DNA from 3 places in the Plantactinospora sp. BB1 genome. Region 1 is predicted to be linked to each of the others. Evidence: riboswitches for the same ligand, from Rfam matches in the RefSeq annotation. Region 1 holds a riboswitch; each other region holds the start of a gene.
What was found. A riboswitch is a leader RNA that binds a small molecule or an ion and turns the genes downstream of it on or off. The one in region 1 is predicted to bind S-adenosylmethionine.

Region 1 (9,763 bases):
GGTGCTGGTGCTGCGGCACGGCCGGCTGATCCGGGACGGCAGCCCGGCGGATCTGCGCGACGAACGCGGCGAGGCACGGGCGGTGCTGCGGAGCGGCTCGGTGGACGGCTGGCCGGCGATCGCCGCCGGGGCGCTGCGGCTGGGGCTGGCCGCCGCCCGCAGCGGCAACGAGATCGTCCTGACCGGACCGGACCTGCGGCGCCGGCTGCCCCGGCTGCTGGCCGAACTGGCCGACCAGCGGATCCCGGTCGACAGCGTGGAGCTGGCCACGGCCTCGCTGGAGGAGGCCTTCGTGGCCCTGACCCGATCGGAGGTGACCACCCGGTGAGCCTGACCGGCCTGGCCGACGACGACACCGCCGCGCCGCCCTGGCACGGCTCCGGACTCACCGCGACGCTGCGGCGGGAGTGGCTGCTGCTCACCCGCGACCGCGGCGACCTGCTGCTCGCGGTGGTGCCGAGCGCCGTCTACATCGCACTCTTCGCCACCTCGCTCGCCGACCTGATCGGTACGGTCACCTACCGGGGCCGGACCGTCGGCTATCCCGACTTCGTCATTCCCGCGCTGATGTTCTCCGCGCTGCTCTCCGCCGCCACCATCTCGGGTACCGCGCTGGTGCGGGAGCGGGCGCACGGGATGGCGCTGGAGCTGTGGTCGTACCCGCTGACCCGGTGGCAGTACGTCGCCGGCAAGCTGCTCGCCGGCTCCGCCCTGGTGTCGGTGCAGACGGTCGCCGCGCTGGCGGCCTCGGCGGCACTGTTCCGGGTTCGCTGGCCGGCGGACCGCTGGGCCGCGCTGCTCTGCGGGGCGCTGCTCGCCGCGCTGGCGTTCAACGCGCTCTGCCTGCTGCTCGCCACCGTGGTGCGGGACGCGCAGCGGTTCACCGTACTGGTGAACGTGCTGGTCCCGCTGCTGCTCTTCGCCAGCCCGTCGTTCTATCCGATCGAGAATCTCGGTACGGTGCCGCGGATCCTCGCCGTGGTCAACCCGGTCAGCCATGGCGTCACCGCGCTCCGGGAGGCGCTGCTGCGCGGGTTCGCGGAGGTCTGGCCGCACTTCCTGCTGCTCGGGGTGGTCGCCGTCGTCGCGGTGGCCGGGGTGGGCCGGGCCCTGGTGCGGCAGTCCCGGGCGCTCTGAGTCGGCGGCTCCGGGGCGCCCGGACGGCAGTCGGGCGCTGCACGGCAACACGCGGCCCGACCACACCATTGTCGCACGGGAGATCGACGAAAGCCGCAGGTGGTGCCCTGTCCGGCCGGGTGGCGCGACCGGCTAGTCTTCGCCGCCGTGCCGACCGTCGACCACTGCGGTGGCGGTCGGCCGACCACGGGTGGACAGCGCACGAGGAGGCGTTTGGCGATGACAGGATCCGACGAGGTGAGTGCGGCGTCCGCCGGCACCTGGCGGCTCGGCGACCTGACGGTCAACCGGATCGGCTTCGGCGCGATGCGGCTGACCCGGAACTCCGACGGCGGGCCGAGCGACCGGGACCGGGCGGTGGCGGTGCTCCGCCGGGCCGTCGAACTCGGGGTGAACCACATCGACACCGCCGCGTTCTACTTCTCGCCGCTGCGGTCGGCGAACGAACTGATCAACCGGGCGCTGGCGCCGTACCCGGAGGACCTGGTCATCGCCACCAAGGTCGGGCCGGGGCGGGACCCGTCGGGCGAGTGGCTGCCGCCGGCCCGGCCGGAGCAGTTGCGCGGCCAGGTCGAGGAGAACCTGCGGCAGCTCGGCCGGGACCACCTCGACCTGGTGAACCTGCGGGTGCACGGCCCCGAACCGATCGCGGAGCGGTTCGGGGTACTGGCCGAGCTGCGCGACGCCGGGCTGATCCGGCACCTGGGCGTCTCCAACGTACGGCCGGAGCAGCTCGCCGAGGCGCAGACGATCGCGCCGGTGGTCTGCGTGCAGAACCCGTACGGCGTCGACTACCGGCGTAGCGCCGACGACCTGGTGCGGATCTGCGCCGAGCAGGGCGTCGCCTTCGTGCCGTTCTTCGCGATCGCGGGTGCCGGCCGGGAGGCGGGCGCGACCGCCGCCGGTGACTCCGATGTGGAGCTGCGGGCGGTGGCGCGGGCGCACGGCGCGACGGTGGCACAGGTCCGGCTCGCCTGGACGTTGCACCGGGGCCCGCACGTCCTGGCTATTCCGGGTACCGGCAATCCGGAGCACCTGGTCGCGAACGTGGCGGCCGGCGCCCTGCGGCTCAGCCCGGACGAACTGGCCCGGCTCGACCAGGCCGGCTGACCGCCCGGGGTGCCCGTGCCGGGGCTCGTGTCCCGGCCACGGGTACTCCGGGTCAGACCTGCTGGTCGCGGCTGGCCAGCCCGGCCGGCGCGGCGGCCAGGGCGGCCTGGATCGCCTCGACCAGGGCGAGCGCGGACTCCTCGGTCAGCTCGACCGCGACCCGCGCCCCCGGGCCGGCGGCCGGGTTCAGAAAGTCGATGTTGAGGGTGTGTGCGTACGGCGCGTGCGTCGGATGGTCCACGTAGACGCAGGTGTGGCTGACCGGGAACCAGCCGCCGGCACCCTTGCCGCTGCCGTCGACCTCGCGCTTCACCGTGACGTACGTGCACATGCCGGCCTCCTCGGGCTCGGACGGAGGGGACTCGGACGGAGGGGATTCGCCGGTCAGGCGTTCAGGTGCCGGTCGAAGAAGTCCCGGACCCGTTGCCACCCCTCGGTGGCCGCCAGCGGCCGGTAGCTGGGCCGGTCGACGGCGAAGAAGCCGTGCCCGGCGTCGGCGAAGGTGTGGAACTCGTGCGGCTTGCCGAGCCGGGTCAGCTCCCGGGACAGCTCGTCCATCTGGGCCGGGGAGGGGTACTGGTCCTCGGCGCCGAAGAGCCCGAGCAGCGGGCAGGAGAGCCGGTCGGCCTGGTCGAGCAGCGGCTTCACCGCCAGCGGGAAGCTCTCCGGCGGGTTGCCGACCACGAACGCGCCGTAGCAGTCGACGGCGGCGTCCAGCGGCAGTCGGGTGGCGGCCAGGAACGCCTGCCGGCCACCGGAGCAGTACCCGATCACCCCGACCCTGCCGTTCGAGGCCGGCAGCCCGCGCAGGTGGTCGGCGGCGCCGCCGACGTCGCCGACGAGCCGGTCGTCGGGTACGCCACCGGCGGCCCGTGCCGTCGCCGCCGCGTCGTCGGGGCTGGCGCCGGGTGCCTCCCGGGAGTAGAGGTTGGGGCAGATCGCCGCGTACCCGTAGCTGGCCAGCCGACGCGTGATCTCCTTTGTCGGCTCGTCGTAGCCGGGCATGTGGTGAATCACCACCACCCCGCCGTGCGGCGTGGCATCGAGGGGCTGGGCGAGATATGCCTCGATCTCGTCGCCGCCCGCCCCGGTGATCCGGACCGTTCCGGCCTGCATCCCGTCCCGCACCGTCGTTGCTCCCGTCCTGCCCGGCCGGACCGCGTCCGCCGGCCGTACCCGAATTCTCATTAGCCCGGGTAACTATTTCAGCCGGCGGTCGGCGGCGGTCCGGTGACCCGGTGACCCGGTGCGGGGATCTTCCTCACACCGCGAACAGACCCGGGACAGCGGCCTGCGGTGCCCGTAGACTGTCGGCACAACTTCATACCTCATCCAGAGGGGCTGAGGGATACGGCCCGATGACGCCCCGGCAACCACTCCACGGCGGAGCAGGTGCCAAATCCGTCCCCGCCGCGCGGTGCGGCGCCAGGGAAAGATGAGAGGACGGCTATCGCCATGACGTCGATCATCGACGCGACCCCCAGCCAGACCAGCCCGGTGGCACCCAACCCCGCCCGCGTTCTCGTCTGTCGCGGCTGCGGCACCGAATATCCGCTGGTCGCGCAGCACGCCTGTTACGAGTGTTTCGGCCCGCTGGAGGTCGGCTACGACGCCGCGACCCTGGCCCGGGTCACCAGGGCCGACATCGAGGCCGGCCCGAAGAACCTCTGGCGGTACGCCGCGCTGCTGCCGACCGGCCAGGACCCGACCACCCGGGTCACCCTCGACCCGGGGTTGACCCCGCTGGTGCCGGCCGCCGGCCTCGCCGCCGAGCTGGGCATCCGGGCGCCGCTCTGGGTCAAGGACGACAGCGCCAACCCCACGCACTCGTTCAAGGACCGGGTGGTGTCGGTGGCGTTGACCGCCGCCCGTGGTCTCGGCTTCACCCGGTTCGCCTGTGCCTCGACCGGAAACCTGGCGAACTCGGTCGCCGCGCACGCGGCCCGGGCCGGGGTGCCGTCGATCGTCTTCATCCCCGGCGACCTGGAGCAGGGCAAGGTGGTGACCACCGCCGTCTACGGCGGCGACGTGGTCGCGATCGACGGCTCGTACGACGACGTCAACCGGCTCTGCGGCGAGCTGGTCGAGACCGACGAGTTCGAGGACACCGCCTTCGTCAACGTGAACGTCCGGCCGTACTACGCCGAGGGCTCCAAGACGCTGGGTTACGAGGTGGCCGAGCAGTTGGGGTGGCGGATTCCCGAGCAGGTGGTCATCCCGATGGCCAGTGGCGAGCTGCTCACCAAGATTGACAAGGCGTTCAGCGAGCTGGTCGAGATCGGACTGGTCGAGGCGCCGCCGAACGGCTGGAAGGTCTTCGGCGCCCAGTCGGTCGGCTGCAACCCGATCGCCGTCGCGCTGCACGCCGACACCGACGTGATCACCCCGGTCCGGCCGACCGGGATCGCCAAGTCGCTCAACATCGGCGACCCGGCCGCCGGGCTCTACGCGCTGGAGGCGGTGCGCCGTACCGGCGGCTGGATGGACTACGCCGACGACGACGAGATCCGCGCCGCCATCCGGCAGTTGGCCCGGACCACCGGCGTCTTCGCGGAGACGGCCGGCGGGGTCACCGTGGCCGTACTCGGCAAGCTGGTGGCGAGCGGCCGGCTGGATCCGGACGCCGAGACGGTGGTCTTCAACACCGGCGAGGGCCTCAAGACCCTGGACGCGGTGGCGGCACAGGTCGGTCCGACGTACCGGGTCAAGCCGTCGCTGCGGGCGGTCCGCGACGCCGGGCTGCTCGGCTGAATTTTCCGGAAGAAATTTTTGGCATCTGCCCGAAGCGTGCTCGGGCAGATGCACGTGCAACTTGCAGGTGGAATCGTTCGGTTACCTCGGCGAAGCGTCGGACCCGGCGGTACGGATGCGGTGCGTAGCTGCTCTTTTGCCGCCCGTGACGAAAACACGCGGAAGAGGGCTTGACGCCTGCATCTGCACGACGCAAGATGCTCCGTGCGGGAGGACGCACCGCCGTAGACTTTCAAAGCTCTTACGACCCAGCGCCGGAGGCGTTGTGCGGGCGTCCTCCCGACCAAACTCTCCCGCCCGGTCCGGCCGACGTCGTCGCCGCCCGTCGGGCTCAACGCGAATCCACCGACCCGGGTGACGGTTCCCCGATATTCGGTCGCGCCCGGTTCGTGCAAGCGGCACTCTCCAGAGCATGGATATCGTGGTCACCCCACTGGATGTCGCCGACGTGGCCGCCACCGAGCGGGCGTACGAGATCGAGTCCGCCGCGCGCACGGTCGACCAGCCCGACGTGCCGACGCTGTCCCGGCAGCGCTTCTTCGCCGGGCTGCGGCGCCCGTGGCCGGGTAGCGACGGCCGGCACGCGCTCGGTTATCTCGACGGGGTGGCCGTCGGCTACCTGGGCGTCTCGCTGCCGCAGCGGGAGAACCTGGAGAACGCCGAGCTGGTGCTCGCCGTCCATCCGGAGTACCGCCGCCGGGGCGTCGGCCGGGCGCTCTACAACCACGCGGTGCGGCTGGTCCGCCAGGAGGGGCGCAAGCGGATCATCGCCGAGGTGGCGAACATGAGCCCCGACGCCGCGCCGACGACGCCGGGCGACGCCTTCGCCGCCGCGATGGGGGCCAAACCGGCGCTGGCCGACGTACGCCGCCGGCTCGACCTGAGCACGCTCGACGAGGCCGAACTCGACCGGCTGCTGACCGAGGGACTGGCCCGGGCCGAGGGCTACTCGATCGTGCGCTGGCGGGGCGCCACCCCCGACGAGTACGCCGAGGACGTCGCCTACCTCGACAGCCGCCTGATCAGCGACGCGCCGCTCGGCGACCTGACCTGGGAGGCGGCCCGGCCGGACGTGGGCCGGCTGCGCGAGATGGAGGAGGCGCACCAGGAGCGCGGCCAGTACTGGTACAACAGCGGCGCCCGACACGACGCCACCGGCCGGCTGGTGGCCTGGACCGGGATCGGCATGAACACCAGCTGCGACTGGCACGCCTTCCAGCAGATCACCCTGGTCGAGCCGGCGCACCGGGGGCACCGCCTCGGCACCGTGATCAAGGTCGACAACCTGCGACACATCCGCGCGCACGAGCCGGCGCTGCGGGTCATCGACACCTACAACGCGGCGTCGAACGACTACATGATCTCGATCAACGAGGCGCTGGGCTTCCGCGCGGTGGCCGGGCTCAACACCTGGCAGGCAACCCTCTGACCAGCGGCGCCCGCCCGGGTGCGCAGGCTGGGACCGGCCGGGCCGGTGCGGCATGATGGCGGGATGACGGAGACCCCGCACCCCTTCTTCGCCCGGCACGCCGACACCCTGGAACGGGCGCTGACCGCGATCACCGAGCGCTCCTACTGGTCCGCCTACCCCGAGTCGCCCAGCCCCCGGGTCTACGGCGAGACCGCCGCCGCCGAGGGCGAGGCGGCGTTCCGGGCGTACCTGGGCGGCAAGTTCCCGCTCGACCAGCCCGGCACCGGCGACTGGGTGGCCACCGAGGCGAGCCCGTTCGGCATCGACCTCGGGGTGAGCTACCCGCACGCCGACGCCGAGGTGCTGCTCGCCGCCGCCGCGACCGCGCTGCCGACCTGGCGGGACGCCGGGCCGCAGACCCGGGTCGGCGTCTGCCTGGAGATCCTCGCCCGGTTGCACGCCCACGTCTTCGAACTGGCCAACGCGGTGCACGCGACCACCGGGCAGGCGTTCGTGATGGCGTTCCAGGCCGGTGGCGCGCACGCGCTGGACCGGGCCCTCGAAGCGCTCGCCTACGCGTACCGGGAGATGACCCGGCACCCGGCGACGGCGGCCTGGGAGAAGCCGGCCGGCAAGGGCGACCCGCTGCGGATGACGAAGAACTTCCACGTGGTGCCGCGCGGGGTGGCGCTGGCGATCGGCTGCAACACCTTCCCGACCTGGAACACCTACCCGGGACTCTTCGCCTCGCTCGTCACCGGCAACCCGGTGGTGGTCAAGCCGCACCCCCGGGCCGTGCTGCCGCTCGCCATCACCGTCCGGTACGCCCGCGAGGTGCTCGCCGAGGCGGGCTTCGACCCGAACCTGATCCTGCTCGCCCCCGAGGCACCGGGCGAGAAGCTCGCCTCCACCCTGGCGCTCCGCCCCGAGGTGCGGATCGTCGACTTCACCGGCTCCACCGAGTACGGCGACTGGCTGGAGGCGAACGCCCGGCAGGCGGCCGTCTACACCGAGAAGGCCGGCGTCAACGCGATCGTGGTCGACTCGACCGACGACTTCGCCGGGATGTGCCGCAACATCGGCTTCTCGCTGGTCCTCTACAGCGGACAGATGTGCACCACCCCGCAGAACATCCTGGTGCCCCGGGACGGGATCGAGACCGACCAGGGGCACAAGAGCGTCGACGAGGTCGCCGCCGGCATCGCCGGGGTGGTCGGCAAGCTCACCGGCGACCCGGCCCGGGCCGTCGAGCTGACCGGGGCCATCGTCAACGACGGGGTACTGGCCCGGCTCGACGAGGTCGCCGGGATCGGCGAGCCGGTGTTGCCGTCCCGCCCGGTCGCGCACCCCAACTATCCGGGTGCGGTGGTGCGTACGCCGCTGATCGCGAAGCTCGGCGCCGACGACGCCGGCACGTACGGGCGGGAGTGGTTCGGGCCGATCTCGTTCGTGATCGCCACCGACTCCACCCCGCACAGCCTGGCGATCCTGCGGCAGACCGTCGGCGAGCGGGGCGCGCTGACCGCCTCGGTCTACTCCACCGACTCCGCCGTGCTGGACGCGGCCGAGACCGCGGCGATCGAGACCGGGGTGCACCTCTCCTGCAACCTCACCGGTGGCGTCTTCGTCAACCAGTCGGCGGCCTTCTCGGACTTCCACGGCAGTGGCGCCAACCCGGCGGCGAACGCCGCGTTGACCGACGGCGCCTACGTCGCCAACCGGTTCCGGGTGGTGCAGGCCCGCCGGCACAGCTGACCGGTGCGCGGAGGGGTTCCCGCCGTCCCGGTGGGCCCCCTCCGCCGTCAGGCGGTCCGCTCGGTTGCGCCGTCAGGCGGTTTGGTGGCTCGTGCCGTCAGGCGGGTTGGTGGCTCGCGCCGTCAGGCGGTTCGGCGCATCTGTAGTTCGCGCAGCGTCGGGATGGTCGGGTGCGGCACCCGTACCCCCGTGTCGACGAAGCCCAGCCGCTGGTACGCCCGTACCGCCCGGTCGTTGCCGACGACCACCTCCAGCAGCAGCTCCGGCCGGCCGGCCGCCCTCGACCAGTCGGCCACCGCCTCGACCAGGGCGGCCAGCAGGCCGCTGCCCCGCCAGGCCGGGCTGAGGTAGACGGCGAAGACCACGGTGAGGCCCGGCTGGCCGGGTGCGGCCTGCCCACCGGCGTGCCCGACGACCCGACCGTCGACCTCGGCGACGAAGGCCGCCGTCCGGTGCCCGGTTGACATCCCGGCGATCCGGGCCGCGTACTCGGAGTGCGGCCGGGCCGCCGCGTCGGCGAGCGTCTCCAGGAAGGCCAGTGGCGAGTCCGCGAGCATCTCCAGGCGGATCGCCCGGACCCGGGCGGCGTCACCGGGGCGTACCCGGCGGACCGGTGGGACCTCGACGGCTGGCCGGAGACCGTAATCGGTCGTCCGGGCGGCCCGGTCCGGCGCGGTCGTCCCGGGGCGGTCGGTGGGGTGCTCGGAGCGCGGCCCGGTGGTGGTCTGCGGGATGGAAGCCGGCACGCCGGCCATCGTCGCACGCCGTACGGGGAGCAGTTTCGGCGGGTGACGGGGCCGCCGCCGGGTTCGGTGCGGGCGGGTTGACCTGGGCAGCGATGGTCGCCAATGGCTGAGAGACGGGAAAACGACCGTCCGGTTGCCCGCCCGGTGACCGTTTTGGCCTAGTGCGCTGCCACCCGACCTTGGTGTACGGTGCGGGTTCGGCCGCTCGATTCGTTGGATCCCGTTCAATTGCATGATCCATTCGGGGAAAGCGACTCGGCGGCCCCGGCAGGCATACGGCGTCGCCGGAGCTCGGGCAGCTCCGACGCGACCGAAGTAAGGAAGTGCACCGTGGCGCAGGGCACCGTGAAGTGGTTCAACAGCGAAAAGGGCTACGGCTTCATCGCGGTCGATGGTGGGCAGGACGTCTTCGTCCACTTCTCCGCGATCGAGATGGACGGCTACAAGGCGCTTGACGACGGTCAGCGCGTCGAGTTCGAGATCGCCCAGGGTCAGAAGGGCCCGCAGGCGGAAAAGGTCCGGGTCATCGCCTGAGCTGCCGGGCCGTCGGCCCGCCGCTCCTCGGGTTCGTCCCCGTTCCGCACCACCCGGTCGCCGCCCCGCCGTGGCCGGGACCGTTTCCGGCCCGTTCCGGACCCCCACCGTTCGACGCCGCTATCGGTGATCGCGGTCTGCGGCCCGGCGGGTCCCCGTGTCGAGTACCCGTGCGTGTTCGGCCTTTTCGGGTGCCGATCGGATCGGGGTGCCGACGGTCGAGTAGCCGGGCCGGTCACCCGGCTCCGGGTGCCCATGTGTGGCGCCCGGTCGCGCCCTCCGTCGCTTTCTCCCGGAGGATCTTCCGGGGTTGCCGAGA
Region 2 (9,763 bases), 1.2 Mb from region 1:
GACCAGCCGTACGCCGGGCAGCGCGGCGGTCAGCCGGGACGCCGCGTCCGGGGTGTCCGGGTCGACGAGTGCGACCACCGACACCGGTGTGCCGGCTTCCGCCGCGCCGTCGACCGGAACGAAGGTCACCTGGTAGGCGCCGGACTGCCCGATCGGCCCGGTGCCGCCGAGCAGGCGCGCCTCCCAGTCGTCCGGGAACGGCACCCAGGCCCGGGTCTCGTCGAACCGGTACGGCACCAGGCTGACCGTCCGCGGAGCCGGGCGTCCGTCGGTGAACTGTCGCAGCAGGTCGACCTCGTCGCCCCGCTGCCAACCGACGCGCAGCCGTTCCAGCAGGCGGCCCCGGTCGTCCCGGTCGGCACGGACCCGGGGCGGATCACCGGCCAGGATCGCGGCCAGCCCGTCCCGCAGCTCGTCGATGTCCCGGACGATCAGCCCGACCCGGCGCTCGTGGTGGCTGCGCGAGACGTTGGCGGTGTAGCAGACGTCCGCGAGCCGCCGGTCGAGGTCACCCGGGGCCAGCCGGTCCAGCAGCGCACCCAGGATCAGCCGCAGCGACCGGTCGGTCCTGGCGCTGAGCGTACAGAGGTATTCGAGCCCGGCGTCGGGCTCGACCGCCGGATCGACGTACTCCTCGAGGACCACGTGCGCGTTCGTGCCGCCGAGGCCGAACGCGCTCACCCCGCACCGGCGGACCCCGTCGCGCTCCGGCCACGGTTCGAGTTCGGTCGGCAACCGGACCGGCGAGGCGGCGAAGTCGATGTCCGGGTTCGGCTGCCGCAGGTAGCCGAGCGGGGCGATCTGCCGGTTCCGCAGACCCTGCACCGCCTTGATCATTCCGAGGACTCCGGACCCCTCGAAGAGGTGCCCGGCGACGGTTTTGACCGTGCCGACCGCGCAGAAGCCGCGCTCGTCGGTCACCCCGCGGAACGCCCGGCTCAGGCCGTCGATCTCCACCGGGTCGCCGATCCGGGTCGCGGTCCCGTGCACCTCCAGGTAGCCGAGGGTGCGCGGGTCGATTCCGGCCTGCCGCCAGGCCGAGGTCAGCAGCCGGGCCTGCGACCGCGCGTCCGGACCGGTCATCGACTCGGAACTGCCGTCGTGGTTCACCGCGCTGCCCTTGATCACCGCGAGGACCTGGTCGCGGTCGGCGAGTGCCCGGTCCAGGCGCTTGAGCACCAGGGCAGCGGAGCCCTCGCCCATTCCGGTGCCGTCGGCGGAGTCGTCGAACGTCCGGGTCGTACCGTCGGACGACTCGATCCCGATCCGGGTGGAGGCGCGCTTGACCGGCAACAGCATCACCCGGGCGCCCGCCACCACGGCCATGTCGCAGTCGTCGGCGAGCAGGGCCGTCCGGGCCAGGTGCACGGCGACCAGCGACGCCGAGCAGGCGCTGTCCACCACCATGCTGGGACCACGCAGATCGAGCAGGTACGACAGCCGGTTGGCGAGCATCGTCGGGATGTTGCCGGTGATCCCGAGCTGGTTCACCGATGAGTCGATCGTGGACCAGTACTCGGCGTAGTCGCCGCCGGGATTGGCGGCGAAGCCGACGTACACCCCGGTCCGGCTTCCCCGGACCCGCTCGCCCAGGTAGCCGGCGTCCTCCAGGGCCCGGTACGTCGTGCGCAGTACGAGCCGCTGGTGCGGGTCGGTGAGCGCCGCCTGGGTCTGCGTCATCCCGAAGAACTCGTGGTCGAACAGGTCGATCCGGTCCAGGTAGCTGGCCCGGTGGTACTCGGGTCCGGTCAGCTCCGGCTGCTGGCCGAGGGCGGTCCGGTCCCGGTGACGGACGAAGTCGTCGACGTCCTGCCGGCGCCGGGCCGGAAAGGGCCGGGTGAGGCAGTGCCCGGCCGCCACCAGCTCCCACAGGCGTTGCGGATCCGAGGCCCCCGGGATCTCGACGGCCTGACCGATGATTGCGATGTCCATGCTCGGCACCTTCGCCTTCGGTGGTGGTCGGGAACGGCCGGTCCCGCTCAACCGGGAAGGGTGATCGTCACGGCTCCGGCGGCCAGCTCGGCTTTGAGCTGGCGCAGGCGGGTCACCTCGGCCGTCCGGAGGGTTCGCAGGTCACGGCGCCACGGGTCGAGGTCGTCCGGACCCTGGCCGGCGAGGTATCCCATGGACCGGCCCAGCAACTGGGAGAGCAGCTCCGCCAGCCGGCGGTACGCGGCCACCACCTCCGGGCTGTGCGAGGTGTACCGGAGGAACCGGTGGAAGAGGTTCCGGGAACCGGCGAGCATCCGCAGCAGGTCGGCGCTGGCCACCTGCTGGTCCAGGTCGGGGCGGCGGGCCCGGTCGGCGAGCAGCAGTTGGGGCAGGGCCTCGTACGCCTCGAACCCGTCCCGCAGCCCGGTGACCACCTGCCGGTAGCGTTCGGCGAACACCTCCGGTTGCGGCGCCCCGGTCCTGCGCAGGCTCAGGCAGTCCACGAACCAGTGCTCCGGGTCGGCGGTGGCGGCGGCCGTCACCTCGGCGACGGCCAGGTACTCGGGGCGGAAATCGGGTCCCTCGTCGGTGGTGTCCGGGGCCACCAGCCACGCACCGTCCTCGGAGACCCCGCAGACCATCACGCCGTGCGCGCCGCGCCCGCCGCCGTCGGGGCGCCCACGGCGGCGCATCAGGTCGGCCCAGTAGCCGACGTCGGCGGCCGGCGCGTAGAAGGTCACCGGCTGACCGGCCGCCACGAGTCCGGGGAGCCTCGGCAGCAGGTCGAGGTTGCCGTGTCCTATCCACTGCACCTCGTACCCCAGGGCGGCGAGGTCCTCAACGCCGCACAGGTCCTGCCGCATCGTCCACCGTGGCTGCTGCTGGATCGCACAGTGCCGGTGGTAGTCGGCGGTCCTGCCGAGCGCGCCGTAGCCGAGCAGGTCGGCCGCCGGGGTAACGGCCCGCAGGTAGGAGAGGGCCTGCCGTTGCCGGCACTCCAGGTACATCGTGGGGTCGGCGTTGACCAGCCGACCGGTGGCGGTCAGCTGCCGCACCGGGCCGACCGGGGAGGCCACCACCTCGGTGGCGGCGGAGACCGCCGCGCCCGCGACGGCCGTCACCGGACCGCTCCGATCATCGCGGTGAGGGTGCTGCCGTCAAGCTCGTCCACCTGGGTCACCCCGAGCCGGCGCAGCCGGTGCACCACCGCCACCCACTCCACCGGGCTGACCAGTTGCCGGGTCAGCAGTTCGGTCGCGGACCCGGGGTCGAAGTCCGCGCCGGTGACGCTGGAGACGACCAGGGTGTGCCCGGTACCGAACGAGACCTCCCGGAGGGTCCGGGCGAAGCGGATCCGGGCCGGAGCCATCAGCGGGGTGTGGAAGGGCCCGCTGACCCGCAGCGGCAGCACGTTGCTCGCGCCGGCGGATCGCAGCAGCCGCGACACCAGCCCCAGCTGGGCGGTCTGACCGCCGAGGGTCACCTGGCGGTCGCTGTTGCGGTTGGCGAGGAACACCTGGTTCAGGTTGCTGCGCCGGATCACCCGCTCGACCTCGTCGGCCGGCAGTCCGAGCACCGCCAGCATGCCGCCGTCCCGGATCTCCGCCATCGCCAGCGCGCGTTCCCGGACCAGGCGCAGCCCGTCCATCAGGTCGAGGATTCCGGCGGCTACCAGCGCGTTGAACTCGCCGAGGCTGTGACCGGCGAAGACGGCGTACTCGCGGGGGTTGTCCTCGGCGTGGGCGAGTGCCCGGAGCGCGTTCACCAGGAAGACGGTCGGCTGGGCGTACCGGGTGTCGGTCAGCTCCGCCACGTCGCCCCGCTCGGACATCTCGCGCGGCGACCAGCCCAGGACCTCCTCGGCGGCGGCGACGATCTCGGGATAGCGCCGGAACAGGTCGACGCCCATTCGCGGGCGCTGGGTGCCCTGTCCGGGAAATACCAGTGCGTACATGCGTGAACCCTTCTTCATGGTCTCTTCCGGGTCGGTCGCCCGGCGGCCGCAGTTCAGGCCGTCGCGACCGGCCGCACCGGGATGTACTCCAGGACGTCGCCCTGCGGTTCCAGGCATCTGCGGGTGAACATCCGCACCGCGACTCCCGGGCCGAAGTCGTACGCCCGCGACGGGCGGTGCTCGGCCATCACCGATCGCACCGTGGCCGACCAGTCCAGTGGCCGGCAGATCACCTGGGAGAGGCAGTCGGCGTAGAGATCTCCGGCCCGTTGCAGGTTCCGTGGAAAATCCGTGGCGTACACCGGCGCGGCGAGCCGGGCGCTGGTGATCGACGTACCGGCCCAGGCCCGGTCCGCGTTCAGGTGGTCGAGTACCGGCGCCAGCCGGCTGTTGTGGAACGGGACCGTACTGCGCAGGAAGGCGTAGCCGACGCCTGCCCCGGCGAGCGCCGTCCGGTGCCGGAACCACAGTTCGAGCAGTCCGCTGGTACTGCCGCACAGGACGGCGTCGCTGGGTCCGTTCACCAGGCCGAGTTCGACCGGGCGCCCGCCCTCCGTCAGGTGCTCGGCCAGCAGGTCGCGGAGCCGGTCCACCGCCAGCCCGGAGACGGCGACCATCGGCCCTGGCCGCTCCCTGGCGCCGCTGAGCTGAACATATCGGCGCACGAGACCCGGTTCGCCGTGCGGTTCACCGGCCGCCTGTTGGCAGCGCAGCAGGGTCAGGGCCGTCATCGCCATCGACTCGTGAGCGTCCCGGAGGAACTGCTGCTGGCCGCCGTCCGGCCGCAGTGCCGCGACCACCGCGGAGATCAGGCCGAGGCTGTGGCCGAGCCCGATCACCGGGCCGGACCACGCCGCCCGGGATCCGGGCCGGAGCAGACACAGGTGCATCAGGTGGGTGAGCAGCCCCTCGACCACCGAGGAGCGCAGTGCCGCCGGGGTGATCGGCGCCTGGTTACGCAGCCAACCGCGCAGCGGGATCCCGTCCGGCGGCAGGTGCCGAGCGTTTTCCGCGCCGAACCGGTGCACCGCCCGGTCGACGGCCTCCGCGGCGACGTCCAGGAGTTGCCGGTCAGCCGGTCGCCGATAGAGGTTCTGTAGCTGCCGGACCAGGCCGGGACCGGAGGTTCCGAAGCCGGAGAAGAGCAGAACCGAGGAGGTGGACCCGTACCGCCCGGAGGAGCTCATGCCGATCCTCCTTCCGGCAGGCCGTCGGCCTCTGCGGTCTTCTTCAGCGCGCTCAGCCAGTCACGCAGCGAGGCCTCCAGCGCGATGCGCAGGTTGGTCGGGTCGACCCGTACGGGCTCGCCGTCCCAGGACTCCTCGGTCCGGACGAGGACGCCCTCGGGCTGCGGGCTGAACGTCCACACGTGCAGGCCGTCGATGCCGCGTGTCCGGCCGCCCCAGGCGATGCGCCGCTGCGGTACGAGATCAGCGACCGTTGACGTGATCTCCAGGCCGGCGATGCGCCAGTCGAAGGTTGCGCCGACCCGCAGCGATCCGCGCAGGTTCGCCCGCTCGATGTGCGGGTTCCAGTCCGACCAACGGTCGATGTCGGTGTGCAGGTTCCACACCGTGCCGGGCGCGGCGCGGGTGAAGACCTCCAGTTCGATGACCACCGGGGCGTTGCGGTTGACGTCCATCGCCATATGCACAGCGTTCCGGGCCGGTCGACGGCGGACATCCGGCAACTGACGTGGCTTCATCCATAGAGGTTCATCGATATGTCCTGCCCGACGTCGGGTCACTGTGGACGCGGGCACGCCCGTCGGCGAGAGGTGCCCGTCAGCATGCGCACCTCTCGAACGCGCTGCTGCGGTATCGCGCCGACGCCTCCGGCGGCACCGAGCCGGTGCTACGATCGCCGGCACAGGTCATGAGCGCCAGCGCGAAGCCCCGGCTCGCTGGCCGGCAACCCTCCGTTCGCGGGCGGGGTGCTCCGGGTGAGGACCAGGCTCGGCACGAGCGATGCCGAGCAAGCCGCGAAGCAGGAGGTCCCAAGTGCCGTCGATCCCTTCCTTCGACCAGGACACGGCACCCGAACAGCACCCCACGCCAACCGGCCGGGTACGACTGCGTCTCGCCGACGCCGCCGACGCCGAGCAGATCGCCCGACTGCACGCCGAGAGTTGGCGTCGGCACTACCGTGGCGCCTACGCCGACTCCTTCCTCGACGGGGACGTCGCCGCTGACCGGCACTCGGTCTGGTCGGCCCGCCTGGCTGCCCCGACCAACAGCCGGACCGTGGTGGCCGAAGACGAGAGCCGACTCGTCGGCTTCGTCCACGTCGTGTTCGACCACGACCCCAGGTGGGGCAGCCTGGTCGACAACCTGCACGTCGTGCACGGCCACCAGCGGACCGGCGTCGGCTCCACGCTCCTGGCCCACGCCGCCCGAGCCGTCCTGGAACACGCGACGGCCGCACGGATGTACCTGTGGGTCCTGGAGCAGAACACGGCGGCGCAGCGCTTCTACCGCGCCTGCGGAGCCCGCAACGTCGAGACGGCGACCGTGTCACCGCCCGGCGGAGACCCGTCCCGACTCAACGGTGCTCCCCGCAAGTTCCGGATGGCCTGGCCGGACGTCACGGAGCCGAGTGGCCTCGACACCCGTCGCCGAGACGACGGGTAGCGCAGCACGCTCTCGGCGCCGGAACCCGCTCCTGGCTCCCCCCGGGTCAAGGCAGCGCGTTCGCCGGGTTCGCGGTCCCGCCGCGTGCCGTGGACGCGATCCTGAGCAGGCAGGCGAGATCCGGGATCGTCCTGACCTGCCGGGAAATGACCTGCTGGCCGGCGCGGTTCCAGATGCGCAGCCGCACCCGCCCCCGCTCCACCCGTGCGATCTCCGACCAAGCCACGAATCGCCGTCCGTCGCGTACTCCCAGGGCGCTGACCGTGATCGGGCCAAAGACGCTGGTGCCGGTCTCGGCGATCTCCGCGGTCCGGCGCGGGTAGGTCGTCTCGGTCACGGCCCGCTCGACGGCCCCGGCGAGCCGGCCCATGCCCGCGTACGGGGGCCTGGCCAGGTTCAGCGTCGTGCCGTCGGTCAGCTCCAGTACGCAGCGCGGGAACTCCTCCACCGGGCCGAGCTGGTAGATCCGGGTGGTCCAGACCCGGACGTGCGCGACCTCGGCCCAGCGGAGCAGGCGGGTCACGGTGCTCGTCCCGGTGGTGGTGAGCAGGCCACCGGTGCAGAGGTACAGGTGACGGCGGGACCTGCGCCAGGCGGGTACGGCGAACAGCACCCCGAGCCCACCGGCCCCGGCACCGATCGCCCGCCCGACCTCGTCGCCGAAAACCAACCCGGACACCCCGAGTACGCCGCAGGTGACGGCGAAACTCAGCTCCATCGCCACCGCCTGTCGATAGCGCTCGACCACCTCACCGAGGCCGGTCTCCGCGACGATCTCCGTGATCTCGGGCGGGCAGTTCCGCATCCGACGCTCACCTCCCGGACGATCCTGCGACGTATCGGTTCCCATCGTCGTCCGGGCGGTCAACGGGTCGCCGGCTGGAACGGCCGGGACCGGTGGCGGCGCGGGGTGCGCCACCACCACCACCGCTCGATGCGACGATCAGGTCCAGCTCGGTCGCCGGCGCTGCCCGCCACCGGCCAACGCTAACGACGCGGCGGCAGGGGCCACGCCGAACGCCCCCGACAGAGCCTCCACTCGACCCCGCGACCGACCGGCAAAGAGACTTGGCTACCGCACGTCGATCCGTACCGCTTCCGCGTCTGGATCGGCGGCGAGGAACGCGGCCGCCTCGTCCTGGATCGCGAACAGTTCCCGCAGCGGGGCCGGCCGACGTGCGGTGGCGGCGAGGTCGTCATGCGCCTCGCTGGACCACAGGAACGGGTAGACCGCCAGCCCGTGTGACGCCGGCAGTTGCTCGACCTCGGCGCGCCATCCGGGCCAGCGCTGCGACTCGTAGAACTCGGCCGTCCCGCCGGCTGCGATCCAGGACAGCCAGGCGCCGTGCCCGCAGCCGAGCTCCTCCCACTCCAGGCTGTCGGGCGCGAAGTAGCAGACCTCACCGGGCTCGCCCGGGCGGCCGATGGCGGCCGGATCGGCGCCGCTGACCTCGAACCGGCCGCCGAGCACGTCGTGGCCGACCAGCAGGGCCGCGGGCGGTTGACCGTCACCGGGTAGGCCGTTGGCCTCGGCCAACGAGGGCAGACCCCGCTCGGGGCTGCCGCCGCCGAGCACCCGCAGCCAGCCGCCGTCGACCAACCGGCCGCCGGTGTGCAGCGCCAGGGCGCCCAGACGGGACCGGGCGGTGACCTGGAGCCGGTGCAGGCAAGCCCGACCGGCCTCCGGATCGACCGGAAGGACTTCGACCGCCGGGCCGAGCGCGGCCAGCTCCGCTTCGAGTACCGGCCATGCCGGGTCCGGAGTGTGGATCAGGTCGTCAACGGGCCGCATCGCGCCATTATGGGTCACCCGCCGGAAGGAGGCGGTGCGGCGCGGACGGCGACGGGGCAGGGCGCGCGGCGACCGGGCGCAGGTGGGCGCGTCAGGTCAGGTGATCGAGGCGCTGTCCGCCGAAGTAGGGTCACCCGGTGACCGCGTACGACATCGCCGCCGGACTGCCCGGCATCGAGCGGCTGCGGCGGCGCTGCAAGGCACTGGCCGTGCTCGACCGCATCATCGACGACGGGGACGGCTACTACGCCTACACCTCGGCCTGGGGTGCGGACGAGGCGGCGCTGATGAGCAACGGCAGCGGCGACGAGTGGGCCGTGGTGTTCACCGCCGACGGCGCGTTCATCCGGGTCTTCGATCACGAGTCGGCGATGTCGCCCTACGGCGGTCCGGACCACGAGCTGTGGCCGGGCCTGCTCGACGGGCTCCCCGTGGTGTTTCGTCCGCTGGTGGAGGAGCCCGCCTTCTGCGACGAGGCCGGGCGGTTCGTCGCCACCGCGGTGCTGTGGCGGTTGGTTGGCGACGACCGCTGGCACGCCGGTGAAGGCATCACCTTCCCGCCACCGAGCGGGTTCGACGACGGCGGGCCGGACGGGTCCGGGATGCTCGAGATCCTGCTCGACGACATCGTCGACCGGTTCGTCGAGTTCGCCGCCGACTACTACGAGATCGAGCCGGACCGGGCGGCGGTGGAGCACGTCGTTGCCCACCGTCCCCTCACCGACACCGTGCTGCGGGCGCTGAACCCGCGACACACCCTCGCCGACCTGACGGAGGACCTCGCCGCGATCGGTTACCCGATCACCGCGAGGTAACGAGCACCAGGTTCCGGCCCGGTCACGAAGGTACCCGTGGCTCCACCGACCCGGACGGCGCCCCGGTGCCGAGCACGACGCACGACGCTCGGCACCGGGGCGCCTGGTACCGCGAATCGCCGATCAGGTGGCGACGAGCGTTGGGCGGCGCGGTCCACCGCCCGTGGCGGGGATCGGAGCTACAGTCCCCAGCCGTACCGGATGCGGTCGCGGCCGGAGGCGTTGCGGACGGTCAGGTTCAGGTTGGTGCCGCTGCCGCTGAGGGCGAACATCGAGTAGTGGTCGTAGCCGAGGCTTCCGGTCGGCTTGCCGCCGAGCGCCGGCCAGTAGGTGCCGCCCATCCGGTTGTCCCGCATGACCTGGGTGACGGCGCGGATGTGACGCACGAAGTTGTCGGTACTGTTCGCGTTGGCGTAGTCGAGGCCGGTGGACATCGGTGCGCCGTACTCGGTCACGACCGCGCGGGAGGCGCAGTTGCCGAGGCGGGTCTGGATGTGGCTCCGGAAGGCGTCGTACGTCATCGCGCTGTAGAAGAAGGCGTAGTGGTGGAAGGAGAGCAGCGTCCCGCTGAAGCGGCTGTCGTTGCAGACGTCCCGCAGGTCCTGGCTGTAGCCGGTACCGCCGATGAGCACCCGGCTCG
Region 3 (9,763 bases), 470 kb from region 1:
GACTGGCGCCCGGGGTGGACGTACCGGCTGCCGTCGGGCTGGGGCACGGACCGTCCGACGCCGGCCCGACGCCAACCGGGGCGGCCGGCGCCGGAAGGTGGGTAACTCACGGGCGGTCACGGCCGGGGCCTGCCTATTCTTGGCGACGACATGCAGACGCCACCGCCCGCCCCTGCCGTACCCGCCGCCGACCTTCCCGCGCTCCGGGCCCGGCTGCCGGAGTTGATGTTCCGCGACCAGCGCCGGATCCAGCGCCGGATGGAGGGGCTCGCCAAGATCCGTGATCTCGGGCGGCGGCAGGCGGCCACCGCCGAGATCGCCGCCGAGATCGGTACCGCGGAGGAGCGGCTCGCCCGCCGCCGGGCCGCCGTACCGGTGATCAGCTATCCGGCCGGGCTGCCGGTCAGCGAGCGCAAGGACGACCTGCTCGCCGCGATCCGGGACCACCAGGTGGTGATCGTGGCCGGCGAGACCGGCTCCGGCAAGACGACCCAGCTACCCAAGATCTGTCTGGAGCTGGGTCGGGGCGTCCGGGGGCTGATCGGGCACACCCAGCCCCGCCGGCTGGCCGCGCGCACGGTGGCGGACCGGATCGCCGACGAGCTCGGCACCGAGCTGGGCGGGGTCGTGGGCTACAAGGTCCGCTTCACCGACCAGGTCGGCGACAGCACGCTGGTGAAGCTGATGACCGACGGCATCCTGCTCGCCGAGCTCCAGCAGGACCGGATGCTGCGGCAGTACGACACGCTGATCATCGACGAGGCGCACGAGCGCAGCCTCAACATCGACTTCATCCTCGGGTACCTCCGGCAGCTCCTCCCCCGCCGGCCCGACCTCAAGGTGATCATCACCTCGGCGACCATCGACCCGGAACGGTTCGCCCGGCACTTCGCCACGGGCGACGAGCCGGCGCCGGTGCTGGAGGTCTCCGGCCGGACCTACCCGGTCGAGACCCGCTACCGGCCACTGGTCGAGCTGGGCGACAGCGAGGAGCCGGACGACGACGGGGAGACCGTACGGGACCAGATCCAGGCGATCGGCGACGCGGTGCAGGAGCTGGCCGCCGAGGGGCCCGGGGACATCCTGGTCTTCCTCAGCGGAGAACGGGAGATCCGGGACACCGCCGACGCGCTGGGCAAACTCGTGCAAAATCGCCCGGCGCTGCGGGACACCGAGATCCTGCCGCTCTTCGCCCGGCTCTCCACCGCCGAGCAGCACCGGGTCTTCCAGCCGCACCGGGGTCGCCGGGTCGTACTCGCCACCAACGTCGCCGAGACCTCGCTGACGGTCCCCGGCATCAAGTACGTGGTGGATCCCGGCACGGCCAGGATCTCCCGCTACAGTCACCGGCTCAAGGTGCAGCGGCTGCCGATCGAGCCGGTCTCGCAGGCGTCGGCGAACCAGCGCAAGGGGCGCTGCGGGCGTACCTCGGACGGGATCTGCATCCGGCTCTACGACGAGTCGGACTTCCTGTCCCGGCCCGAGTTCACCGACCCGGAGATCCTGCGCACCAACCTCGCCTCGGTCATCCTCCAGATGACCGCGATCGGGCTGGGCGACATCGCCGCGTTCCCGTTCATCGACCCGCCGGACAGGCGCAACATCGCCGACGGGGTCAACCTGCTGCGCGAGCTGGGCGCGCTGGAGGAGACCGGCGAGGAGGCCGGGCACCGGCTGACCCCGCTGGGCCGCCGGCTGGCGCAGCTCCCGGTCGACCCCCGGCTGGCCCGGATGGTGCTGGAGGGCGAGCGCAACGGCTGCGCCACCGAGGTGTCGGTGATCGCCGCCGCCCTCTCCATCCAGGATCCTCGGGAGCGGCCCGCCGACAGGCAGGCCCAGGCCGACCAGGCGCACGCCCGGTTCACCGACAAGGAGTCGGACTTCTCCGCCCTGCTCAACCTCTGGCGATATCTCCAGGAGCAGCAGCGGGCGCTCTCGTCCAGCGGTTTCCGCCGGATGTGCAAGGCCGAATACCTCAACTACCTGCGGGTCCGGGAGTGGCAGGACATCCACTCCCAACTCCGCCAGGTGCTCCGCAGCACCGGCGGCGCGGCGTCCGACGCCCGTCCGGGCCGTGGCCGGCGCGGCGGCGACTCCGGCACCGACGCCCCCGCCACGGGTACGCCGACGGCACCGGCCGGCGACGCGACCCCGGAGAACCTCGACACCGACCGGATCCACCAGTCGCTGCTGGCCGGGCTGCTCTCGCACGTCGGGCTGAAGGAGACGCAGAAGAACGAATACCTGGGTGCCCGGGGCGCCAGGTTCGCCCTCTTCCCCGGCTCGGCGCTGTTCCGCAAGCCGCCGCGCTGGGTGATGGCCGCCGAGCTGGTCGAGACGTCCCGGCTCTGGGGCCGGGTCGCCGCCCGGATCGAGCCGGAGTGGGTCGAGGCGCTCGCCCAGCACCTGGTGAAGCGCAGCTACAGCGAGCCGCACTGGGAAAAGAAGCAGGCCGCGGTGATGGCCTTCGAGAAGGTCACCCTCTACGGCATCCCGCTGGTCAGCGGCCGGAAGGTCAACTTCGGTCGGATCGACCCGGCGCTGAGCCGGGAACTGTTCATCCGGCACGCGCTGGTGGAGGGTGACTGGCAGACCCACCACCGGTTCTTCCACGACAACCGCGCGCTGCTCGACGAGGTGGAGGAGCTGGAGCACCGGGCCCGGCGCCGGGACATCCTGGTCGCCGACGAGACGCTGTACGCCTTCTACGAGCAGCGGATCCCCGCCGAGGTGGTCTCCGGCCGGCACTTCGACGCCTGGTGGAAGAAGACCCGCCGGGACCGGCCCGACCTGCTCACCTTCGACCGGCAGATGCTGGTCAACGAGGGACGGGGCGGGGTCGACGCGGCCGACTACCCCGACGAGTGGCACTCGGACGGGGTGGCGCTGCCGCTGACGTACCGGTTCGAGCCGGGGACCGAGACCGACGGGGTGACGGTGGACATCCCGCTGCCGATGCTCAACCAGGTCGACGCGGAGAGCTTCGACTGGCAGGTACCGGGGCTGCGCGAGGAACTCGTGGTGGCGCTGATCCGGTCGCTGCCGAAGGCGGTACGCCGGAATTTCGTCCCGGTGCCGGACTACGCCCGGGCGGTGCTGGCCTCGATCACACCCGGCCGGGAGCCGCTGCTCGACGCGCTGACCCGGGAGCTGCGCCGGATGACCGGGGTGACCGTGCCCCGGGACGCCTGGGACCTGGCGAAGCTGCCGGCACACCTGCGCCCCACCTTCCGGGTGGTCGGCGAGGAGCGGCAGACCGTCGCCGAGGGCAAGGACCTGCCGGCGCTGCAACGGCAGCTCACCACCCAGGTACGCCGGATGGTGGCCGCCGCCGCCCCGGACGTCGAACGGTCCGGGCTGCGGGAGTGGAGCATCGGCACGCTGCCGCGCTCGATCGAGCAGGACCGGGCCGGCTACCTGGTGACCGCCTACCCGGCCCTGGTCGACGAGGGCGACAGCGTCGGGGTACGGGTCTTCGAGACCGAGGCCGAGCAGGGTCGCCAGATGTGGGCCGGTACCCGGCGACTGCTCCGGCTGACCCTCGGCTCGCCGCAGAAGTTCGTCTCCGGCCGGCTCTCCAACGAGGCGAAGCTGGCGCTGAGCCGCAACCCGCACCGCAACGTGCAGGAGCTGCTCGACGACGCCGCCGACGCGGCGGTGGACAAGTTGATCGCCGACGCCGGCGGGCCGGCCTGGGACGCCGAGGGGTTCGCCGCGCTGCGCGACCGGGTCCGGGCGGATCTGGTCGACACCACCGTCGAGGTCGTCGACCGGGTACGCCGGGTGCTCGCCGCCGCCTACGCGGTCGAGCAGCGGCTGGCCCGGACCAACGACCTGACCATGGTGGCGGCGCTGGCCGACATCCGGGCCCAGCTCTCCGGACTGGTGCACCGCGGCTTCGTCACCGAGACCGGGTACGCCCGCCTCGCCGACCTGCCCCGCTATCTGACCGCGATCGAGCGTCGCCTCGACCGGCTGCCGCAGAACCCGCAGCGGGACCGCGACCAGCAGGCCCGGATCGAGCAGGTGCAGCAAGAGTACCGGGAGATGGTCGACGCGCTGCCACCCGCCCGCCGGGGTTCCGACGCGGTACGGCAGATCCGCTGGATGATCGAGGAACTCCGGGTGAACGTCTTCGCCCAGGCGCTCGGTACGCCGTACCCGATCTCGGAACAGCGGATCTACCGGGCGATGGACGTCGCCGAGGCGGGCTGAGGCCCCGCACCGGCCGGACGCCCCGGGGCGGCGGGTGGCGAGCGACACAGCCATCCCGGCCCTGACCAGTTGGAATGTCGGTACCCGGGTTTAGTAGGCTGACCTCCGGCCATCCAGAGCGACCGAGAGACCTGGCTCGTCGACGTCGCAGCAACCCCCCACCGTGGGTGCGGGTGCTACCGCCAGGACCGATGGAGGTTCAGCAGTGCGCAGCATCCGAGCCGGGCGGGCGAGCCGGCTGCATGTCGTCTGGCACCGGTGGCGTCGACACGTCGACCTCTGCCGGACGAGCACCATGCTCTGTCGGGCCTCGGCCTGACCGCGACCGCCGGTCGGCGGCATTCCGACCATCTCGTCAGCACCCCCTGAGCGACGCCGTCGGCGTACCGCCCGTGACCTGACCGGTTCGGGTGGTTCTCCGGCACGCCGTCGCCGGATATTTCATGGAGTTTCAGCACAATGCGCATCAACCCTCTCGCCACCCGCCTCCTCTCCGGGGTCGCCGCCGTCGCGCTGCTCGGCGCGGTCGCCGCCTGCGGCGGCTCGTCGTCGGGCGACACCGCCGACAACCCGTACGACCTGCTGCAACCCGGGACCCTGCGGGTCGGCACCCTGACCGACGCGCCGCCGAACGTCTTCCTCTCCGACGGGAAGTTCACCGGCTTCGACAACGACCTGATGACCGCCGTCGCGGGCAAGCTCGGGCTCAAGGTCGAGTTCGTCGGCACCGAGTTCTCCGCGCTGCTCGCCCAGGTCAACAACCACAAGTTCGACGCCGGCTCGTCGTCGATCACCATCACCGAGGCGCGGCGCAAGACCGTCGACTTCACCAACGGGTACGACTTCGGCTACTTCGGACTCGACGTACCGGCCGGCTCGCCGATCAGGAGCTTCGCCGAGCTGAAGGGGAAGCGGGTGGTCGTGGTGCAGGGCACCGTGCAGGACGACTACGCCACCAAGGAGGGCCTGGACCCGGTCCGGGTACCCGACTACAACGGCGCGATCAACCAGCTCAGGTCGAAGACCGCCGACGCCTGGATCGCGCCCGCCGAGATCGGCGAGAAGTCCGCACAGGAGAGCGGCGGCAAGATCGTACTGGCCGAGAAGCAGCTCAGCTCGGCACCGACCGCGTTCGCGGTGGCCAAGGGCGCCGACCCGCTGCGCGAGGCGCTGAACTCCGCACTCGACCAGGTGATCGAGGACGGCACCTGGACCCGCCTCCAGGAGCAGTACTACCCCGGTCGGCCGGTACCGGAGAGCTTCAAGCCGGGCAGCGGCACGGTGACGTACCCGCCGGTCAAGGCCGGTCCGACGAGCCCGGCCGCCACCCCGGCGAGCTGACCCGGCCAGCACATCAGACAGTCGTCGGCCGGCCGCCCGGGGCGGCCGGCCGACGACTGGTGGATCCGAGACAGGTGAGGCGATGGAGACCCTGGCGACGCTCTGGGAGACGTTCTTCGACTGGGAGTCGATGCGCGAGGCGCTGCCCGAGATGCTCACGGTCGGGCTGCCCAACACACTGCTGCTGGCGCTGCTCTCCGCCATCGTGGGGACGCTGCTCGGCATGCTGCTGGCGATGGCCGGGCTGTCCCGGAGCCGCTGGCTGCGCTGGCCGGCCCGGATCTACACCGACGTGTTCCGGGGACTGCCGGCCGCCGTGACCATCCTGCTGATCGGGGTCGGGCTGGCACCGCTCGGGCTCGCCTGGTGGGGACCGAACCCCTATCCGCTGGGCATCCTGGCGCTGTCGCTGATCGCGGCGGCGTACATCGGGGAGATCTTCCGGTCCGGCATCCAGAGCGTGGAGGCCAGCCAACTGGAGGCGACCCGGGCGCTGGGACTGTCGCACGGCGCCGCCATGCGCCTGGTGATCATCCCGCAGGGCGTACGCCGGGTGCTGCCGGCCTGGGTCAACCAGCTCATCGCGCTGATCAAGGACTCCAGCCTGGTCTACTTCCTCGGCCTGGTGGCCAGCCAGCGGGAACTGTTCCGGATCGGCCAGGACTACGCGGCGAACACCGGCAACGAGTCCGCGCTGCTGCTCGCCGGGCTCTTCTACCTGGTCATCACCGTGCCGCTGACCCACCTCGTCAACTGGGTCGACCGGCGACTGCGCGACGGCCGGGCCGGCGGCCCGGAACCCGACGAGGAGGACCCGGTGGCGCTGGCCGGCGAGACCGCGCTACCGACGGCTGGAAGGGGAACCCAGCATGCCTGAGTCTGTCAGCCCGACGGTGTCGGCCCGGCCCGCCGAGGCGGGTCCCGGATACGAGTCGGTGAGCGTCGCGACCCGGGACGTACATCTGGCGTTCGGCCGGAACCAGGTGCTGCGCGGCATCGACCTGGAGGTCGGCCGGGGCGAGACCGCCTGCGTGATCGGCCCCTCCGGCTCCGGTAAGTCCACCCTGCTCCGGGTCGTCAACCGGCTGCTGGAGCCGGACCGCGGCGACGTACTGCTGGACGGCGTGAGCGTGCTCGACCAGGACCCGGACGCGCTGCGCCAGCGGATCGGCATGGTCTTCCAGCAGTTCAACCTCTTCCCGCACATGACGGTACTGCGCAACGTCACACTCGCCCTCCGGCAGCTCAGGAAGCTCTCCAAGGACGAGGCCACCGAGCTGGCGCTGCGCCAGCTCGACCTGGTCGGGCTACGGCACAAGGCGGACGTACGGCCCGGCCGGCTCTCCGGCGGCCAGCAGCAGCGGGTGGCCATCGCCCGGGCGCTGGCGATGTCGCCCCGGGTGATGCTCTTCGACGAGGCGACCTCGGCGCTCGACCCCGAACTGGTCAAGGGCGTGCTCTCGCTGATGGCGGACCTGGCCGGTCAGGGCATGACGATGCTGGTCGTCACCCACGAGATGGGCTTCGCCCGGCAGGTCGCCGACCAGGTCGTCTTCCTCGACCGGGGCCGGGTGGTCGAGGCCGGCCCGCCGGCACAGATCTTCGAGGACCCGCGAAGCGCCCGGCTCGGGCAGTTCCTCTCCCAGGTCCTCTGACCCGTCCCGGGACCGTCCCGTCGGCGGGTCCGTCGGTCAGCCGTGCGGCCTGACCGGGAGCGCCGACAGGCCACGGAGCAGCAGGCTGGACCGCCAGCCGATCTCCTCCGGCGGCACCGCCAGGCGCATCCCGGGAAACCGGCGGGCCAGCCCGCCGAAGGCGATCTGCCCCTCCAGCCGGGCCAGCGGTGCGCCGAGGCAGTAGTGGATGCCGTGCCCGAACGCCAGGTTGGGGGTGGGCGGACGGTCCAGGTCCAGCCGGTCCGGCTCGGGGAACCGGTCCGGGTCCCGATTGGCCGAGAGGAGGGCGACCAGCACCGACGCGCCCTGCGGAATGGTCCGGCCGCCCAGCTCGACCGGCTCCATCGCGGTCCGGAACGAGGCGTTCTGCACCGGCCCCTCGTAGCGCAGCACCTCGTCGATCGTCCCGGGCAGCAGCGCCGGTTCGGCCACCACCCGGGCCCAGCGCTCCGGTTCGGCCAACAGCAGCAGCATGCCGTTGCCGATCAGGTTGACCGTTGTCTCGTGGCCGGCGATCAGGAAGAGGTAGACCATCGAGACGAGTTCGTCGTCGGTGAGCCGGTCACCCTGCTCGTGCACCGCGATCAGCGCGGAGAGCAGGTCGTCGGCCGGCCGCTCCCGCTTGGCCGCGAGCAGGGTACGGATGTAGCCGACGATCGCGGTCAGCGCGGGCGGCAGTCCGGCCGGGTTCATCGGGCCGGTCACGATCGCATCCGTCCACCTGCGGAAGTCGGCCTGGTCCTCGGCCGGTACGCCGAGCAGTTCGCAGATCACCTGGATCGGCAGCGGGAAGGCGAAGCGGTCGATCAGGTCAACCTCTTCGGCGTCGGCGATGCCGTCCAGCAACTGCTCGGTCAGCTCCTCGATCCGGGGCCGCAGTGCGGCGACCCGGCGTGCGGTGAAGGCGCCGGAGACCAGCCGCCGCAGCCGGGTGTGGTCGGGCGGGTTCAGCGCCAGCATGTGCCGGCCGACCGCCCGGGCCACGTCGTCCGGAATCATCCCCCGGTAGTTGAACCCGCCGGCCGAGGTGGCCTTGGCCAGCCGTGGGTCGCTCAGCGCCCGCTGGGCGTCCTCGTAACGGGTGACGACCCAGGCGGTGACGCCGGTCGGCAGCTCGACCTCCACGACCGGACTGTCCCGGCGCAGCTCGGCGAGGACCCGGTGCAGATCGGTGGCGGACCCGAACGGATTGGCAATGGTCGACATTCGTCTCCCCCGCACGACGATGGACGGCCCGGCGACCGGAGCGGATCCGGGCTCCCTCCCATGCTGCCACCGTCGCCCCGTACGCAGAGTCCCGCTGACGGCCGGCCGCCGGACGGTCTCCGGCTATGATCTTGCGCATGGCACTGCTGCACCGGGCCGCACTGCATCCCGGCAAACTCGAACTCCTGGCGGACTGGCTGCCCGGCCGACGCTGGTACCGGGGCCCGGCCGCCGCCGACGTCGTCCGCGTCGCGAGCTTCCGGTTCGACGACCCGGACGGAGCGGTCGGGATCGAGACGATGCTCGTCAGGTCCGGCGACGGGCCGGTGCACCAGGTTCCGCTCACCTACCGGGCCGCGCCGCTGCCCGTCGGCGACGACTGGCTGATCGGGACCACCGAGCACTCGGTGCTCGGCCGCCGCTGGGTGTACGACGCCTGCGGCGACCCGGTCTACGCCAGCGCGCTGGCCGCCGCGATCGTCACCGGTAGCGGCCAGGCGGAGGAGTTCTTCGAGGTCGACGGGGTACGCGAGGTCCGCCCGCCGAGCATGACCGTGACCGGCGACGGCACCCCGGGCAGCACCGTACCGCCGGTGCACGTGATCCACCCGGTGGTCGAGGAGGAGCCGACGACGATCGTCACGGACTCCGTGGAACTCGCGGTCGTCCGCCGCCCCGGAGCGAAGGACCACGGGCTGACCGGTGCCGTGTTGACCGCTACCTGGGCCGACCAGCCGACGCCGCTGCCCCTGGCGTACGCCGTCGCCCGCTGACCCACGGAGCGGCTGGCGCACCGGCCCGCCGACCCGGCGTGGGCGTACCGTCCGGGAGCCGTCGCGCCGGAGTCCGCCGGTCCACCCGGAGCCGCTCGTCGTCACGCGCCTCGGGCCGGCTGTGGCGGGGACGGGACCTCCGGTGGGGGTGCGAAGTAGTCGCGGAGCTTCGCGATCCGGCCGGCGCGGACCCGGAAGACCTGCACCAGGGACACGGTCGTACGCTGCCCGGTCGGCGCGACGAGGACGGTGTCGATCTCGACAAGGAAGACGTCGGGATCGGCGGTCTCGTGCAGCACGTACCCGGACGCCGCCGCGTCGACCGTGCCCTGGTAGGCCGGCTCCCGGTGGTACGCGCCGATGCCGGACCGGATCGCTTCCCGGCCGACCAGCCGGCGCGGCAGCGGATGACCCTCCGGCACCAGCGGCGCCTCGTATTCACCGTCGTCGGTGAAGAGGGCGGCGATCGCCTCGGGGTCCCGGCTGATCGCACCGGCGTGGACGTACCGTTCGAAGAGTTCCCGGTGGGTGCGGGTCACTCTCTCCAGCCTA

Region 2: linked by a shared signal. The riboswitch ahead of C6W10_RS02870 (GNAT family N-acetyltransferase) and the one ahead of thrC (threonine synthase) in region 1 are both predicted to bind S-adenosylmethionine.
Region 3: linked by a shared signal. The riboswitch ahead of C6W10_RS06075 (ABC transporter substrate-binding protein) and the one ahead of thrC (threonine synthase) in region 1 are both predicted to bind S-adenosylmethionine.

The regions. Positions count from the first base shown of each region.
Region 1 covers NZ_CP028159.1:1,913,308-1,923,070, forward strand. The annotation lists gene C6W10_RS37185 (ABC transporter ATP-binding protein) at 1-328, shown strand, start outside; gene C6W10_RS08120 (ABC transporter permease) at 325-1,137, shown strand; gene C6W10_RS08125 (oxidoreductase) at 1,357-2,247, shown strand; gene C6W10_RS08130 (DUF6295 family protein) at 2,300-2,578, opposite strand; gene C6W10_RS08135 (dienelactone hydrolase family protein) at 2,632-3,375, opposite strand; SAM riboswitch class I at 3,573-3,689, shown strand; gene thrC (threonine synthase) at 3,703-4,998, shown strand; gene C6W10_RS08145 (GNAT family N-acetyltransferase) at 5,411-6,427, shown strand; gene paaN (phenylacetic acid degradation protein PaaN) at 6,491-8,164, shown strand; gene C6W10_RS08155 (GNAT family N-acetyltransferase) at 8,287-8,733, opposite strand; gene C6W10_RS08160 (cold-shock protein) at 9,241-9,444, shown strand.
Region 2 covers NZ_CP028159.1:665,447-675,209, reverse strand. The annotation lists gene C6W10_RS02895 (type I polyketide synthase) at 1-1,932, opposite strand, end outside; gene C6W10_RS02890 (hypothetical protein) at 1,980-3,053, opposite strand; gene C6W10_RS02885 (ACP S-malonyltransferase) at 3,050-3,886, opposite strand; gene C6W10_RS02880 (ACP S-malonyltransferase) at 3,940-5,073, opposite strand; gene C6W10_RS02875 (SRPBCC family protein) at 5,070-5,534, opposite strand; SAM riboswitch class IV at 5,758-5,873, shown strand; gene C6W10_RS02870 (GNAT family N-acetyltransferase) at 5,887-6,516, shown strand; gene C6W10_RS02865 (DUF6585 family protein) at 6,563-7,321, opposite strand; gene C6W10_RS02860 (DUF2625 family protein) at 7,589-8,308, opposite strand; gene C6W10_RS02855 (hypothetical protein) at 8,446-9,123, shown strand; gene C6W10_RS02850 (glycoside hydrolase family 5 protein) at 9,303-9,763, opposite strand, start outside.
Region 3 covers NZ_CP028159.1:1,439,731-1,449,493, forward strand. The annotation lists gene C6W10_RS06065 (histidine phosphatase family protein) at 1-105, shown strand, start outside; gene hrpA (ATP-dependent RNA helicase HrpA) at 151-4,215, shown strand; SAM riboswitch class I at 4,322-4,413, shown strand; gene C6W10_RS06075 (ABC transporter substrate-binding protein) at 4,675-5,556, shown strand; gene C6W10_RS06080 (amino acid ABC transporter permease) at 5,639-6,433, shown strand; gene C6W10_RS06085 (amino acid ABC transporter ATP-binding protein) at 6,426-7,211, shown strand; gene C6W10_RS06090 (cytochrome P450) at 7,248-8,438, opposite strand; gene C6W10_RS06095 (hypothetical protein) at 8,576-9,211, shown strand; gene C6W10_RS06100 (nuclear transport factor 2 family protein) at 9,313-9,750, opposite strand.